Regions from separate parts of the Geobacillus sp. JS12 genome, predicted to be linked through region 3. Evidence: riboswitches for the same ligand, from Rfam matches in the RefSeq annotation. Region 3 holds a riboswitch; each other region holds the start of a gene.

Region 1 (5,935 bases), 750 kb from region 3:
CCTCCGTTAATCATGTTTTCCGGTAAAAAACCGCGTTGGACGATGCCCCAACGCGGTTTTCCTTACAGCTCATCAAACCCATTATCGACTTGCACTTTCGTATATTGGCGCGGTTTTTGCTCGAAGAAGTCTGATTTGCCGAGGTCGACTTCTTCATACGCTTTAATCCAGCGGAGCGGGTTCGTCCGATAGCCGTCAAACGGGCGGTCAAAACCGAGCTGATGAGCGCGGACGTTGGCGTAAAACTTAATGTACGCTTCCAAATCAGCCAAGTCGATGCCATCGATGTCATTCCCGATGATTTCCCCGGCCCATTCGATTTCCAGCTCAGCCGCTTTCGTAAACGTTTCACGGACAAAATCGGAAAGCTCCGGCGTCCGATACTCCGGGTATTCGTTCAACACTTCTTTGAAAATTTTCGCAAACAAATCAACATGAATGTGCTCGTCGCGGTTGATGTAATTGATCATCGTGCTCGTCGCCACCATTTTTTGCTGGCGCGCGAGGTTGTAGAAAAAGGCGAACCCCGAGTAGAAAAACAATCCTTCTAAAATGACGTCAAAGACGATCGACCGCAGCAAATGTTCCACGTTCGGATCTTCGGCAAACGCCTTGTAGCCGTTCGTCACAAAATCGTTCCGCTTGCGCAGCGTCGGTTCGTTCCGCCAAAAGTCGAATACTTCATCTTGCTTCGCTTTCGGCACAAGGCTCGAGAGCACGTACGAATAGGAATGGTTGTGAATGACTTCCTGCTGGGCGAGCATGATCATGAGCGCATTGATGCTCGGGTCCGTAATGTAATCGGCGACGCGCCCAGCGTAGTCGGTTTGGATGCTGTCAAGCAGCGCCAAGAGTCCGATGATTTTCAAAAACGCATCCTGCTCGCGGTCGGTCAGCTGCGGAAACTGCTTCACATCTTGCGACATATTGATTTCAAACGGCGTCCAAAAGTTGGCGAGCATTCGCTTATATTTCGCATACGCCCATGGGTAGGCGATATCGTCCCAGTTCAACACATTCGAGCAGCGGCCGTTGATGATGCCCGTCGAACGGTTCGGCGCCTCTGGATCCATAATCGGCCGTTTGACTAAGCGGATCGTCATGGTGTCGATTCCTTCCTTTCTCTTTCAAGTATCGTGATGCGCGACCAACCGCGGACGCCCCTCCCGCACAAGGAAGGGAAAGCCCGACCAAAGGCGTTTGTTGCGCCCCATGGTCAGCTCGCGCAAGAATCGCACTCGTCGATCGTCCCCGATGTCGAACGCACGTAATACGTCGTTTTCAACCCCGACTTCCATGCCGTCAAATGTAAATCGAGCAGCTCTTTTGCCTTAATCGTGTTCATGACGTAGAAGTTAAAGGAGATGGCTTGGTCGATATGGCGCTGGCGGGCGGCGTTTTGCTTGATGCTCCAACGTTGGTCGATATGGTACGCCGATTTGTAATACCATGTCGTCTGTTCGTTTAAATCCGGCACCGTAACGGGAATCTTATAATCTTTCTTTTCCTCGGCGTATACTTTTAAGAAAATGGGATCAATGCTTGCCGTACTGCCAGCGATGATCGACGTCGATGCGTTCGGGGCGATGGCCATGATATAGCCGTTGCGCATCCCGTAGCGGGCCACATCTTGCTTCAGCCGATCCCAATCCAATTCACCGTGGCTTTCGTAGCCGCGCCGCTCAAAATAAGCGCCCGTCTGCCAGTCCGACCCCGGAAACGCCGGGTAGCTCCCTTTCTCTTTGGCGAGCTCCATGCTCGCTTGAATCGCCAAATACGCGATCGTTTCATACAGCTCGTCGGCATAGCGGACCGCTTCCTCCGACTCCCAGCGAATACCTTTTAACGCCAAAAGATGATGCCAGCCAAAGGTTCCAAGCCCGACAGCGCGGTATTTTTCGTTCGTCAGGCCGGCCTGCAGCACCGGAATATTGTTTAAATCAATGACATTATCGAGCATCCGCATTTGAATCGGGATGAGCCGCGCTAAAACCCCATCGGTCACCGCCCGCGCCAAGTTGATCGACGATAAATTGCAGACGACAAAATCGCCTGGGATTTTCTCAATGATGATCATCCCGTCTTTTACATATTGCCGCTTCATCACCGTTGGGCTTTGGTTTTGCGCGATTTCCGTGCAAAGGTTGCTGCAGTAGATCATCCCGAGATGGCGATTCGGATTTTGCCGGTTCACTTCATCGCGGTAAAACATAAACGGCGTCCCCGACTCGAGCTGGCTGCGCATGATGCTTTTCATCACGTCGATCGCCGGCACTTTTTCTTTCGACAGCCTTGGTTCGTTGACGCATTGCCAGTATTTCTCGCGGAAACTCCCGCACCCTTTTTCCTCATCATAAAAATCCTCCAAGCTAAACCCCATCACCTTCCGCACTTCATGCGGATCAAACAAATACCAGTCGCCGCGCTGTTCGACTTGCTCCATGAACAAATCAGGGATGCAAACGCCGGTGAACAAATCATGCGTCCGCAGCCGTTCGTCGCCGTTGTTGAGCCGCGCATCGAGAAACGCAAAAATGTCTTTATGCCATACATCCAAATAGACGGAAATGGCCCCTTTTCGCTGTCCCAACTGATCGACGCTCACCGCTGTATTGTTCAACTGCTTCATCCACGGGATGACGCCGGAGGAGACCCCTTTGAACCCTTTAATGTCGCTGCCGCGCGAACGGATTTTCCCCAAATAAACGCCGATGCCGCCGCCCGATTTCGACAAGTTGGCGATGTCGGTGTTGCTGTCATAAATCCCTTGCAAGCTGTCATCGACCGTGTCGACAAAGCAGCTCGACAGCTGGCCGTACGACTTCCCGGCATTAGCAAGCGTCGGCGTCGCCACAGTCATGTATAAGTTGCTTAACGCCCAATACGCTTCCTTCACGAGCTCAAGGCGCCGCTTGGGTGGTTCATTCGCCATGAGCGTCATGGCGATGACCAAAAACCGCTCCTGCGGCAATTCATACAGCCGTCGCTCATAATCGCGGGCCAAATACCGATCCGCGAGCGTGCGCAGCCCAATGTACGTAAACAGCTTGTCCTTCTCCGGATCAAGAAACGCACCGATGGCATCAATTTCTTCTTTCGTATAACGTTCAAGCAAGAACGGGCTGTACACCCCTTGTTCTGTCAGCGCAACAAGCAGCGCGTAGAAATCGCCATACCGCTCGCGTTCATCGTACCCGCGCTGCCGTGCCGCCTCGCGGTACAGTTTCTGCAAATACAGCCGGGCGCACACAAACGTCCATTCCGGCTCATCTTCATCAATGTAAGAAAGTCCTTCCAAAATAGCCGTTTGGTGCAGCTGTTCTACCGTGACGGACTCCTTTCGACTGAGAAGCTGCCAAACACGCTCGACGTATTCATCAAGCGACAGACGGCCAAATCCAGCGGCGGCTTGCCCAATCAGCGACGCAAACTCTTCACGTGAAAACGAAACCGGCTTCCCTTGGTCATCGAGGATGATCATTTTCGTCAATACGGTCATTCGTTTCCCCTCTCCTTCCATAAAAAAATCCGCTCGGGCAGGCGAGCGGATGAAACGACAGACGGAAAAAAGGCATACGAAACCCTTTTTCTTTTCCCCTATCGTTTCATCTTCTCACACCCCGAAGAACATGAAACGTTCCAAGCAAGGCAGGTCTCCTGACTCGTGCATCGTCCTACTTTGGGGCCTTCCCAGCGGCGCGCCGAACGGCTCTTGCCGCCAGTGGCCATCCCATTTCGTCCGCACATACAGTTGCGGGGCAGTTCCGGATTCGCACCGGATTCCCTATTAAGTCCTGATGGACACCATTGCTTGGCAGAACGATATGTAGTTGTACAACAAGACTTCAAAACCAATATATAGTATTTAGCATCCTGATGGAACAAGCATATACCAAAACCGGGAAAATTGCAAGAGTGAGTGAATCAAATTTTCTCTTCCACATAAAAATCGTTCCTTGTTCATATTTCGTTCATAAAAACTTGCTACGATTCACCATGTACGAATCATATGAAGGAGGGGACGCAAAATGGGATTCAAACGCCCAATCTCAACCGCCCATCAAAATCGAACATCAAAACGAACTATATAGATGCAACGAAAAAGTTTAACATATCCTTGATGGAAAAGTCACTTGTCCATTTTTCGACTGTCGAAGGCAAGCCACAGGCTTGCCTCCGTCACGCCAAGGCGTAACGGAAGACCGAACAACCACCCGCTTCACAGACCCATACATGGGTCTGAAAGCGGCGTTGTTCGGTCGCCCGACAGTCGATCAAATGCTCGGTAAAAGCTACAAATGTTAAAGCTTCAAATTGCATCTATATAAATTCCTTCGCTCGGAAATCAGCCTCTTTCGATGAACAAGCGTCCCGACTGAGCTCCGGGACGCTTCATTTCCCTGCTACGCCTCCAAAACAGACGCTGGCCGCTTCTCGCTTTGTGCGGATGGAGCAAAATCGTACTTCTTTTCCACATAGACTTGATGCCAAACCATAAACGCCAAGACCGTCCACAGCTTGCGGCTATGGTCCGCCTTGTGGCGGGCATGTTCATCCAGCAGCCGATAGAGCACGTCCTTATGGAACAGATGATCGGTTTCGCTTTCGTTGATGAGCTGTCTCGCCCAGTCATACATTTCGTTTTTCAGCCAGTGGCGAATCGGCACGGGAAACCCTAATTTTTTCCGGTTTAACACATGATCCGGTACGATGCCCTCAGCCGCTTTGCGCAAAATATATTTCGTCGTGCCGTTGGCTGTTTTCATGTTAGGGGCGATTTGCCTAGCAACCTCAAATACCTTTTTGTCTAAAAAGGGAACGCGCAGCTCAAGCGAATGGGCCATCGTCATTTTGTCCGCTTTGACTAAAATATCGCCCCTTAGCCATGTATGAATATCAATATACTGCATCCGGTTGACGGGTGGGTCATGAAGCGTTTCGCGGTAAAAAGGAGCCGTCACCGCCGTATATTCGCGCCCCTCTTGGTACGTGTTGAGCAACGCCGCTTTTTCCTTTTCGCTATAGATTTTCGCATTGCCGACATACCGTTCTTCAAGCGGCGTCGTTCCGCGCTCCAAAAAGCTTTTTCCTTTCATTCCGTCCGGAAGCATCTTCGCGATCACCCGCAACACCGCTTTTACGATGTTTGGCATGCGCGCAAACAGCCGCAACGACTCTGGTTCGCGGTAAATGTTGTAGCCGCCAAACAGCTCGTCCGCCCCCTCGCCGGAAAGCACAACCGTGACGTGCTTTCTCGCCTCACGAGCGACAAAATACAGCGGCACAGCCGCAGGATCGGCAAGCGGATCGTCCATATGCCACATAATTTTCGGCAACTCTTCCATATACTCCTGCGGTGAGATGACATAGCTAATGTTGTCTACCCCAAGCTTCTCTGCGGTTTCTTTTGCGACATCGATTTCGCTGAACCCTTCCCGCTCAAACCCGACGGAAAATGTCTTCAGGTGCGGATGGAATTGTTTCGCGATGGCGACGATGAACGATGAATCAATACCTCCCGACAAAAACGCACCGACCGGCACATCGCTGCGCATATGGACGTTGACCGAATCAAACAGCGCATCGCGGATTTTCTTGACAAGCTCCTCTTCCGATTGGCGAATGGGCTCGAAGGATGCCTTCCAATAACGATGAATGGTGAGCGGTTTTCCGACTTGTTTCTTGAGATAATGCCCCGGCTCCAGCTTGCAAATGCCGGCCGACATCGTCAGCGGCTCAGGGACATATTGGAACGTTAAATAATGCTGCAGGGAATCGCCGTTTAGCGACTCCTGTTCCAGAGCGAGCAAGATGCTTTTCTTTTCCGAAGCGAAAAACGTGCGATCTCCTTGCTCCGCATAAAAAAACGGCTTAATGCCGAACGGATCGCGCGCCGCAAACACCGTTTTCTCTTGCTTGTCCCAAATGACAAACG
Region 2 (5,935 bases), 1.4 Mb from region 3:
TCCTTTTAAAATGAAAGTGCTCACCTAACATTAGAAAGGAGAAATATCCCATACAAGAGCGTCTTCATTTTACAACGGATCAAGCGGAAATTCAAAAGCAATATACGGCGATCTTGTTCTTGGTATCAGCGCAACTGTCTGGCGGCTCTAAATGTATTGTAGCGCTGAAATCGTCATTTGTTAAAGCAAGGAAATGGGTCATAATCGCCATTCATATTCTTGGAAAGTTGTTTTGTTTTACTTCGGAACGAGCAGGGTATCAGTATGTCATTGGAAACTTATTCACTAGGGAGATGTTCCCTGAACGCTCTCGATATAACTGTTGTTGTCGGTTGCTCCGTTTTTCCGTTAAATAGAGTTTTTCTAATAGATCCGTCACCAACTAGCGAGGCACGGACAACATCATGCCTATGCTGTTGTGGAGATCTTGTCCCTCTTGCGCTGTGTCATCACGTGAGGCGTTAATGTTCAACTAGCACCACGGATTTTCCTTATTTTTTTCAAGATGGCAGTATAGATGGGGCAGCTGCTTTTTTTCTGCAGGAGAGAGCTAGGATCATTCCGCGATGTAGGAGGAGAGCTTGATGGATAAACACCAACAAGCCATTATCACCGTTTCAGCCTATATTACGAATGACACGGGAGAGGTTTTGCTTGTTAAAAGCTATGACCGCTCCGATACGTGGGAAATGCCGGGTGGACAAGTTGAACCGGGCGAGCCGCTCGATCGGGCCGTTCATCGTGAGGTGCATGAAGAGACTGGCGTTGACATCCGTCTCATTGGGGTCAGCGGCGTGTACTACAATGAAACTAAAAATATCATAAACATTGCATTTAAAGCGACATATGTGAAAGGAAACGTTTTTCCCAGCCTGAGGAAATTCAAGAGGCGAAGTTTGTGTTGATCGATGAGTCGAATATTGATGAATATGTGACATGGCCGCATTTGAAATCGCGGGTGCTCGATGCGATGAAAAGGGGATGCTCTGTTCCGTATGAAGCATGGGTCATGAATCCGTCTCGATTATCTACAAGAGTGGGAAGGTGAAGTGCTGTAAATTCATAGTTGTCAAATGCTAAACGCTGCATTATTATAAAAATGTCCATATCCCATAACTGAATCCATTCGCAGCAAGGTGCCGAAAAGGCTTAATAGGGAATCCGGTGGGAATCCGGAGCTGTCCCCGCAACTGTCAATGCGGACGAAATGAAATCGCCACTGTACGGACAGATGGCTTGCGCTGTTTTCCGTACGGGAAGGCTTCAGAGTAGGATGAAGCATGAGCCAGTAGACCTGCCTTGCTTGCCGCAGTTTCCGAATCTTCGGGGGTGAGACGCGGAAACAGTCGTACAGGGCATTGTTGTGCCCATTGGCGGTCTGTTTCGCGCTCATTCCCAGATTTAGGCGGAATGGGCGTTTTTTATTGTACATACATCACTGAAGGGGGAATGACGGATGAAACGTTGGACATGGCCGGCGGTGGTGGCGGTGTTCTTCCTTTTGGCCGCCGTGCTCGTCGGCTGCGGCGGGGCGAATGGCAGCACCGAGCCTGCGAAAAAAGAAGAACCGAAAACGGAACAAGCGGCGTTTCCGGTGACGGTGAAAGACGGGCTTGGCGAGGATGTCACGATCAAAGCGGAACCGAAAAAGATCGTCTCGCTCATCCCAAGCAATACGGAAATCGCCTATGCGTTGGGGTTGGGCGATAAGATCGTCGGCGTCAGCGATTTTGACAATTATCCGGAAGACGTCAAAACGAAAACGAAAATCGGCGGCATGGAATTCAACGTCGAGAAAATCATTTCGCTCCAACCCGACCTTGTCTTGGCCCACGCGTCAAGCGCCCATAACTCGCGCGATGGCCTCAAGCAATTGAAAGACGCCGGCATCACCGTGCTTGTCGTGAATGACGCGAAGTCGTTCGACGATGTGTATGCGTCCATCGAATTGATCGGCAAAGCGACCGGGACGACAGACAAAGCGAAGCAAGTGATTAAGGATATGAAAGAGAAGCTTGCGCAAATTCAAGAAAAAGCGAAACAAATCCCGGCGGACAAACAAGCGAACGTCTGGATTGAAGTGTCGCCGCCGCCGCAAATTTATACAGCCGGCAAAGGGACGTTTATGGATGAGATGCTTCAAGTGATTTCAGCGAAAAACGTCGCCGGCAGCTTGGAAGGCTGGCCGATGGTGACGGAAGAAAAAGCAGTGGCCTATAAGCCGGACGTCATCATCACCACATACGGCGGAGCGAAGCAAGTGTTTGCGCGCGCCGCTTGGAAAGACGTGCCGGCGGTGAAAAACAAGCGGGTGTATGACGTCAACACCGACTTAGTAAGCCGCCCGGGTCCGCGCCTTGTCGAAGGGGTCGAGGAACTTGCCAAAGCCATTTACCCGGATGTGTTCAAGTAAAACGTGGATGTATATATTGGCCGTCACGGCGGCCATGTTATCGTTGCTCGTAGGGATATCGACAGGATCGCTGTCGATTCCCTTTTCTTCTATTGTTCGCATTCTTGCGTCCGAATGGTTTGGTATGCCGCTTCCGTCTGACATTCCGGCCGATTGGGTGCCGATCGTGATGGCGATCCGCTTGCCGCGCGTCGTGCTCGCTTTTTTGGTCGGGGCGTCATTGGCGCTGGCCGGGTCCGCGTTTCAAGGGCTGTTAAAAAATGCGCTCGCCGATCCGTACACGCTCGGCGTCTCGTCCGGCGCCTCGGTCGGGGCGGTGCTCGTCATCTTTCTCGGCTGGCAATGGCCGCTCTTTGGCACGTTCACGCTGCCGATCGTGAGCATTTTATGCGGCATGGCGACGCTTGTCGCCGTTTTGGCGTTCACTCGCGCGGTTGAGCCGCAGCTGTCGGTTGAGACGATCATTTTAGCCGGCATTATCTTCGGCGCGTTTTTCAGCGCGTTCATTTCACTGATGATCGCTTTGACCGGGGAAGAATTGCGGCAAATCATCTCATGGCTGATGGGAAGCGTCGCGATGCGCGGCTGGAAATACAGCGGGCTTTTGTTGCCGTTTTTTCTCATCGGCGCGGCGGTGCTTCTCGCCAACGGCCGCGAGTTGAACGCGTTTGCTTTTGGCGAGGCGGCGGCGCTTCATGTCGGCGTTGATGTTACGCGCCGAAAAGTCATCATTTTGACGGCGGCGGCGCTGCTCACCGGCGCGGCGGTGTCGGTGTCCGGGACGATCGGTTTTGTTGGGCTCGTTGTTCCGCATATGGTTCGGCTTGTGTGCGGGCCAAACTACCGGGTGCTGCTGCCGCTGTCGCTCTTGTATGGCGGGGCGTTTCTTGTGCTTGCCGATGTGGCGGCGCGGACGATCATCGAACCGCGCGAACTGCCGATCGGCGTCATCACCGCGCTGATCGGCGCCCCGCTATTTGCCGTCTTGTTTTTCCGAAAAATGAAGCGAAAGATGGGATGATGATGCTCGAGGTGCGGGCCGTATCGCATCGGTATGGACCAAAGCAAGTGCTTGATCGTGTGACGTTTTCCGTGGAAAAAGGGGAGCTTTTTGGCATCGTCGGGCCGAACGGCAGCGGAAAAACGACGCTGCTGAAACTCATTTGCAAAGAGCTTCCGCTTGCCAGCGGTGAGATCAAGATTCATGGCCAGCCGCTTTTGGCGCTGTCTGCGAAGCAATGGGCGCGGTTTGCCGCCGTCCTGCCGCAGACAGTGGAGGCGGCGGCCGGCTATACGGTGAGAGAAACGGTGGCGCTCGGCCGCTACGCCCATCAGCGCGGCTTGTTTCCGACGTGGACAAAAGAGGATGAAGCGGCGGTTCAAGAAGCGCTTCGTGCGGTCGGCTTGGCTGATAAAATCGATGAGCCGCTTGAGCGGCTAAGCGGCGGCGAGCGGCAGCGCGCCTATTTGGCGCGGGCGCTTGCCCAAAAGCCGCAGCTGCTCTTGCTGGATGAGCCGACGAACCATATGGATGTGAGCGGCCAAGTCCGGCTTTTGGACCGGCTCGCGGAAGCTGCCCGCTCCCGCGATTTGACGGTCGTCGCCGTCTTTCACGATATGAACGTCGCTAGCTTATATTGCGACCGGGTGCTTGTGTTAAAAGAAGGAAAAACAGCGGCGCTTGGAACGCCGACAGATGTGATGACGCCGGCGCTGCTTGAGGAAGTGTTTGCCGCGCCGATTGTGCGTCTGGCTCATCCGGCGGCGGCAAAGCCGATGTTTTCGTTCGTGCCGAAAGGGAAACAAGAAGAATCGTCGGCCGGCGGGCTGCGTTTGTCCTTTCTTGATGACGCCGCTGTTCTGGCCTCCTGCCAGCCGCTTCGCGTCCTGTCCTCGGCATTGATCGGCGCTGGGTTTCAATGGGCGACCCATTTTGTCAACCGCCAAGTCGGGTTGGATTACGATTGCGGCGATGCGGAAGGAGACATGCGCCGCTATTTGGAGCAGCACGGGTTTTCGCCGGAACGAACGATCGGCATGATGACGGCGGTTGATGTCCGTGATGCCGTTTGGCTTCAGAAAGAAGGGGAAGCGTTTTCGGTGGCGGTCATGGCAACCGCTGGCGTCGGCAATGCGGTTGATGCCGCTCGGGCGTGGCAGCATAAGCCGCTTGCGGCAAGGCCGGGAACGATCAATATGGTGATTGTCATTGACGGAGTGCTGACGGAAGCGGCGTTTGTCCAGGCGATGATGACGGCGACGGAAGCGAAGGTAAAAGCGCTCGCCGATCGTTCCGTTTGCGACCCGGAAACAAGGACGCTTGCCACCGGCACGTCGACCGATTCGCTCGCCGTGGCGGCGACGCAAACCGGGCGGACGTTTGCCTATGCCGGAACGGCGACGGAACTCGGGCGCGCGATCGGTCGGCTCGTGTATGAAGCGACGATCGAGGCGCTTGACCGCTACAAGCGGCGGAGGGGGCGGCGATGACGCATTTGCTGGCAATGACGTTGGCTTTGCTGTTGGATGCGCTGCTTGGCGACCCGCGCTGGCTGCCGCACCCTGTGCGCGGGATGGGAACGCTGATTGCGTGGCTTGACCGCCGCTGGAATCAAGGAACGAAGCGGCGGGCGAAAGGGGCGGCGGCCGTGGCGGTCGTGTTGGCCGCTGTTTACGGGATATCGGCGTTCATCGTTTATGTGGGCTACGCGCTGTCCGTATACGTAGGGGTGGCGATCGAGGCGGCCCTCATTTTCACCGCCATTGCGACGAAAAGCCTCGCTGAAGCGGCTGAGGATGTGCGCCGGCCGCTTGAAGCGGGCGATCTTCCCGAGGCGCGGCGGGCGCTGTCGATGATCGTTGGCCGCGACACCGAGCGGCTCGATGAGGCCGGCATCACCCGCGCCTGCGTCGAAACGGTGGCGGAAAATACGAGCGACGGCATCACGGCTCCGCTCTTTTACGCGGCCTTGGGCGGCGCGCCGCTTGCCATGCTGTACCGGGCAGTGAACACGTGCGATTCGATGCTCGGCTATAAAAATGAAACGTATCGCGAATTTGGCTGGGCGGCCGCCCGGCTGGACGATGCGCTCAACTACATTCCGGCGCGGCTGACGGCGCTCGTGATGGTGTTGGTCTGCGGCGGCCGCCGCCTTCGTTTGGCGCTGTCGATCTTGTTTCGCGATGCCCGCCGCCACCCAAGCCCGAACAGCGGCTGGCCCGAGGCGGCGATGGCTGGATTGCTTGGGGTGCAGCTGGGCGGGACGAATACATATGGCGGCGTCGTCTCTGAGCGGCCGACACTCGGCGATCCCGATGTTCCGCTGCGCTCGGTTCATATTCGCCAGGCGGTCGGCATCATGATCAGAACGGTGCTCGCCTTTACGTTATTGCTGCTATGGATCGGGGGGATGATCGTTGCGTTGGCCGGCGCATGGGGCGAATCCGCGCGCGTTGTATGAGCAATGCGGATTGGCCCCTCCGAACGAATACATTGATTTCAGCGTCAATACGAATCCGTAC
Region 3 (5,935 bases):
CTTTACCCACCCCTTTTCATCATGACGCCTGTCCACTACCTCGCGTGCATGATTTTCATGGTTTACTTTCATCTTTCCAAAACCGGAGGAACTATTCTTTCAACGTGGACCATTCGTGCACACAAACATATGCCTTCAAGGCGGCCTTCTGTCCAGCGAGTGAGAAAATGATTGTACACAAATCGGCAACATCCTATGATGCTCCGGATATACGGTTCCTGTTCTTTTGTCGGATAGAGACGGACGGAACAGGCTTGGCGCATTCCAATCGTCAAGAAAATTATACCATATTGCGCTTCCTCCCACTCCTTTAAGGGGGAGAGGAGCACAAGATTTCTGTAATGAATAAGGGCGATTTTTTCCGTTGCCACAGAGGAAATGAACCAAAGCAAGAGCAGGCCGAACCGAGTCGACGCTGGGATGCGTCCGGTGTTGCCAAGAGTAGCTGTCGGATCAAGACATGGGAACAGAGCCAAGCTCGATCGAATAGGCAAAACGGAAGGCAGGTCGAGGTGCCCATTCACCAACGGAGCGATCATCCTGTACCGAAACAGTGCGATGTCGTGTCTCATCGACTTATCCATCTGGATCTCCTCCTCGTCTTTCCCACCATCCATATACATTTGAATGTCAATGACAAAGTCGTGAAACTTGATCAAATTTCCTCCCCATCTTTGAAACAAATGGAAATTTCCGCCCGAAACGGCTCCTCACCACAACATGTACTTGACAAGCAATACAGCTTCCTGCACAAAGATTTGAAAAAATCACTGATTTGTTGATTTTCCCTTACAAGCGTAAATGGGGTATGTTCAGAAAAAATCATGTACAACTTTTGGTGAAGAGCCTCCGAAACAATTCACAAAAAATTTAGCACACTCTTCAGAAAAGAGGGAAAAGGCTTTCTGAAAGAATGTACAAGAAACGGTGTTTTGTTTTCGCAGAAAAGTTCCATGGGCAGCGCACTTTGCCCTCCACCCGGGGATGAAAATCACACGTCAGTCCTGCATTTTCACAAAAACATATTTTTACATAAAATACTAATATTAACTCAAAAAATATCCCTGCTTACTATGCCGTTATACCTCTTAAAACCCCTTCACAAAAACATTTCAGTTGAAAAAAACAAAAAATTCGGCTCTTCACCAAAAGTTGTACTTGATTTTTTCTGAACATACCCCATTTACGCTTGTGAGGGAAAATCAACAAATCAGTGATTTTTGCACATCTTTGTGCAGGAAACCGTATTGCTTGTCAAGTACATGTTGTGGTGAAGAGCCAAAAATTCTTTTATTCTAAATTTTATACCTCACATTTCGCACCCTAACAAGGTCAAAACGAAGGATTTTTTATTTAGTTTTTCAGAATAACTTTTTGACCAACACAACGAGCGATGGCAATCCTTTTTTTACCATCGCTGGTCGTTCCGTATCACGTTACACGTAGATGCTCTCATCCATGCCCAATCCCTGCAGAATCCTTCGCTGGTCCGGGTTGAGGGGGCGATCGAGTGCGCGTTGGATGCGCCCGTCTGGCAGCTCCAGCAGGATGACGTTCACATATTGAAACAGCTGAAAAATCGCCTGTCCCGTTGGCCGTGTCAACTTGCGGCCTCCCGCACCCTTTAACGGACGTTCGGGTGTGATGAACTGGCGCACCCGGCGCTGAAAAACGCGGTAAATCGCTAGGGCCAACAGAAACAAATAGCCCAATACGGCGACCCGTTCCGGTTTTTTGACGTAAATCTCATCGGTGAAAAACGGATCTTTCAAAAACGCGAAGTTCATTTCCACCGAGATTTGCCCTTTATACAGCTTCAAGATCTCTTGGGCATCCATTTGTTGGCCCTTCCATTCCTTCGGAACGGTCGTGACGAGGACAAACCGGGACGCTTTCCGTCTTGCCTGTTCCCATGCCGGTTGGTCGAATTCGACGTTTAGGCGAAGGGTGTACAGCGTCTCCGTCTCGGGCTCCGCCCCTTTTTTCGGCCGTCCGCGCCGTTTTTTCGGACGCACGATCTCTTCGACCGCGGCCTCCACTCGATGAAACCGAGGGCGAAGGGACGCCTTGAGGGACGTCAAGGCTTGTTCGGCGTCTTCGCGGCAGGAGAAGGGGTGGCGCTCCCAACGGACTTGTTCCTCACAAAGAAGCTCCGCTTCTTTGACCCGCTCTTTTTCGAGCGTCTTTCCTTTGCGCTGGTCGAGGGCGCTCGATTCGACGACGATCAGCCGAACCGAGTGGCCTTCATAGGTCGAGGCCGTTTCCCATACCCGATACGTAGCGCCGTTTCTCTCCGCTAGGGTAAAGGGTTTGCTCCACGGGATGTGAGGCGAATCGGCCTCCGCGAGCGCCTGTTTCACGATCCGGAGCGATGAAGGGCCTCTGGTGATCAAAAAGGCACGGGCGGCTTTGGTCTGCGCCAAGGTGTCTTTTGTCATCGCGGCGGAATCGGCCACGTAAATCCACTCATCGTCGATCTTGGCTTGTTTAAACTGTTCGTGGATCCGCGACAGCACCTCAGGATTCCACGCCTTATCCGATCGATTGCCGTCGTGCACATCGCCGTAAAACGGGATGCCGTCCTCGTTGCCGACCAGTCCAAAGCCGATCTGTTTTTGCCAACGATGATGGCGGTTGTAGCCATGTGTGATCTGCAGAGCCTCCAACGAGGCCGATTCATAGGCTCCGTAAACCGTCTTGTCCGTCGTATCGGCATGAAAGACTCGGAGGGAAAGGCCTTCTTTGCGATAAATATGAATCAAGCAAGTGCTGATGACCTTGTGAATATCGGCCTCATACAAGCGATCGAGATGACGAGCCAAGGCATCGTCGTTCAACCAGGAAGGTTGGAGACCGGGACGGATGAGTTTCTCTAAATCGATCTCCTGAGCCCATCGTTCTAAGTGAACCAGGGCTTGCCGGCCGTCAAATAGATTGTAAAGGATGGCCTGAACGGCATCGCTGACTCGTGTTTGGCACTGTGGATCGACGGGGACAAGATGGTCAATCAAGCGGGGGATGTCCAGCTTTTTGACTAGAACACTTATTATATTCAAATAATCATTACGACAGATCCCTTTGACTTTCACATTCATGAGAGAAAAACTCCTTTACATTCCTTGTGTGTCAAGGATTCATTCGACATCGGAACAAAAAATCCTCCCGATTTTCGTCGGAAGGGTGCGAAATGTGAGTTATACAACCAAATAATCAGTTCACGCAACAGGTGGTTCACACATGCGGTGAACCTTAAAAGGGAAGTTTGGTGAAAATCCAACACGGTCGCGCCACTGTGATGCAGAGCTGTTTATCACAATCCACTGTTTCATTTGAAATGGGAAGGAGATAAACAGCGATGAAGCTAAGTCAGGAGACCTGCCTGTTGTATGCACTTTCGACCTACGCGTCATAGGGAGGAGTGAGGACATATGATATTGAGGCACTTCACGTATCTCAATACAAGCTAGTTATACCCTCCTTCCGTTGGAAGAGGGTTTTTTGCTTGATTGGGATCAAATAACTGGAGGTGCTTCCACATGTTCATCCGCAGTTCAAATGTAGGGTATCCACGCATTGGGGAGAAAAGAGAATGGAAAAAGACGTTAGAATCGTTTTGGAATGGGCAGATCACCAAAGAACAATGCACCAAAATGATGGAAGCGATTCGACTTGATTCGATTCGTAAACAGATGGAGAAAGGAATCGATCTCATTCCAATTGGAGATTTTTCTTTATACGATCACGTATTAGATACAGCATTCATGTTTGGATATATTCCAGAGCAATTTCAACAAATAGACGATACACTTGAGCAATATTTTGCGATGGCACGCGGGACAAATGGGCAACATGCGCTTGAAATGACGAAATGGTTTAATACAAATTACCATTACATCGTGCCTGAAATTGGACAAACAAAGCCAAGATTAGTGGAGAATCGCCTATTGAAAGAATACAACCTTGTAAAAGAAACATTCGATTTAGAAACAAAACCTGTGTTGCTTGGACCGATTACGTTTCTTTTGCTTTCTAAGCAATACGATCGACACGAGTGGCGCAAACATCTCGCACGATTAGTTCCTGTTTATGTAGAATTATTCAAACAACTAAGCGAAGCGGGCGTGTCATTCGTCCAAATCGATGAACCGATTCTCGTCCAAGATATAGACGATGACATCGTCGATGCATTTCGTGATGTATATGAAGTTTTTCATCGCGGTGTACCAAATATAAACCTTATTTTACAAACATATTTTGATAGCGTGTCGCATTATCGTGAAATCGTTGCTTTACCTGTCGCAGGCATTGGGCTTGACTTTGTACATGATAATGGCGAAAACATGAAAAACATAAACACCTATGGATTTCCGAAAGATAAAATATTAGTTGCTGGGATTGTAGATGGCCGCAATGTATGGAAAAGTTCGCTTGCCCAAAAAGCGACGCTCCTTCACCATCTAGCAAACGTTGCTGAACAACTGATCATTCAACCGTCTTGCAGCTTACTGCACGTCCCTGTCACGACAAAACACGAACATTCACTGCCGCCGGAGCTCGCTGGGGCTTTATCATTTGCCGATGAAAAATTAGATGAAATACGTATGCTGACAGAATATATGAAAGGAAACACAACAATCGACAAGCTAATCCAATACGACGAACAAACAAACAGTAATTTAGCCAAGTTCCGCAAACAACAAGAACAAATAAACGAGATCACAGCCGTTCCGGTAAGCCGAACACCTTACAGCAAACGACGAAAGATACAACAATCACATTTGCAACTCCCGCTGTTGCCGACAACGACAATCGGCAGCTTCCCGCAGACGAGCGACGTGCGCCGAGCTCGGATGAAGTGGAAAAAAGGGGAATGGAACGATCATCAATATAAGTCCTTTATAAAGAAAGAAATCGCAAAATGGATCGACATTCAAGAGCAACTGCAGCTCGACGTGCTTGTCCATGGGGAATTTGAGCGCACAGATATGGTAGAATTTTTCGGTGAAAAGCTGCAAGGCATGGCATGCACGACAAACGGCTGGGTACAATCGTATGGATCACGTTGTGTTCGCCCGCCCATTATTTTTAGCCATGTGTCCTACCAACAACCGATGACCGTAGAAGAAACGGTATATGCCCAGTCGCTGACCCATAAACCTGTCAAAGGCATGCTGACAGGCCCTGTAACCATGTTAAACTGGTCGTTCGTTCGCGACGACATTCCACGAAAACATGTGCTGACACAGCTCGCCTTGGCCATTCGTGAAGAAGTGTTGCGCTTGGAAGCGAAAGGCATACGCATCATTCAAGTCGATGAACCAGCATTGCGGGAAGGATTGCCATTGAAAAAGGAAAAACACGCATCCTATTGGGAAGATGCCGTTATGGCGTTTCGTCTTGCTACCTCATCAGTGAAAGAGGAAACGCAAATTCATACCCATATGTGCTATTCACAGTTTGAACAGATGATGCATGTCATCGATAAACTTGATGCCGACGTCATTTCCATTGAATCATCGCGAAGCCATGGTGAGCTTATTGCTGCATTTGAAACATATGAGTACAAAAAAGAAATCGGCTTAGGGGTTTATGACATTCACAGCCCACGCATTCCGACAAAAAAAGAAATAAGCGAACAAATCGAGCGAGCGCTTCGCGTCCTTCGTCCAGAACAATTTTGGGTCAATCCCGATTGCGGATTAAAAACGCGAAAAGAAAAAGAAGCAATTGCCGCACTCAAAGCGATGGTGGAAGCCGCACACGAATACCGGGAGCGACTTTTGGCTTACGGAGGGATGAAGTCATGGAAGTGAGCGTCGAGCAATCAAAAACGATTCAAATGCGGCTCGTTTTGCCTTCTGATACGAACCATCTTGGCACGATTTTTGGCGGCACCGTTTTAGCGTATATTGATGAAATTGCAGCAATATCCGCC

Evidence for each region. A riboswitch is a leader RNA that binds a small molecule or an ion and turns the genes downstream of it on or off. The one in region 3 is predicted to bind cobalamin.
Region 1: linked by a shared signal. The riboswitch ahead of A0V43_RS01895 (ribonucleoside-diphosphate reductase subunit alpha) and the one ahead of metE (5-methyltetrahydropteroyltriglutamate--homocysteine S-methyltransferase) in region 3 are both predicted to bind cobalamin.
Region 2: linked by a shared signal. The riboswitch ahead of A0V43_RS09295 (ABC transporter substrate-binding protein) and the one ahead of metE (5-methyltetrahydropteroyltriglutamate--homocysteine S-methyltransferase) in region 3 are both predicted to bind cobalamin.

What each region holds. Positions count from the first base shown of each region.
Region 1 is NZ_CP014749.1:361,838-367,772, reverse strand. It holds gene A0V43_RS01900 (ribonucleotide-diphosphate reductase subunit beta) at 63-1,103, opposite strand; gene A0V43_RS01895 (ribonucleoside-diphosphate reductase subunit alpha) at 1,217-3,499, opposite strand; cobalamin riboswitch at 3,631-3,825, opposite strand; gene asnB (asparagine synthase (glutamine-hydrolyzing)) at 4,404-5,935, opposite strand, start outside.
Region 2 is NZ_CP014749.1:1,908,250-1,914,184, reverse strand. It holds partial or broken gene A0V43_RS21015 (IS982 family transposase) at 51-459, shown strand; partial or broken gene A0V43_RS09300 (NUDIX hydrolase) at 582-1,048, shown strand; cobalamin riboswitch at 1,118-1,316, shown strand; gene A0V43_RS09295 (ABC transporter substrate-binding protein) at 1,457-2,413, shown strand; gene A0V43_RS09290 (FecCD family ABC transporter permease) at 2,400-3,434, shown strand; gene A0V43_RS09285 (adenosylcobinamide amidohydrolase) at 3,431-4,903, shown strand; gene cbiB (adenosylcobinamide-phosphate synthase CbiB) at 4,900-5,874, shown strand; gene cobD (threonine-phosphate decarboxylase CobD) at 5,831-5,935, shown strand, end outside.
Region 3 is NZ_CP014749.1:3,337,229-3,343,163, reverse strand. It holds gene A0V43_RS16455 (helix-turn-helix domain-containing protein) at 69-524, opposite strand; partial or broken gene A0V43_RS21070 (helix-turn-helix domain-containing protein) at 507-584, opposite strand; gene A0V43_RS16450 (IS1634 family transposase) at 1,437-3,095, opposite strand; cobalamin riboswitch at 3,208-3,397, shown strand; gene metE (5-methyltetrahydropteroyltriglutamate--homocysteine S-methyltransferase) at 3,537-5,813, shown strand; gene A0V43_RS16440 (acyl-CoA thioesterase) at 5,804-5,935, shown strand, end outside.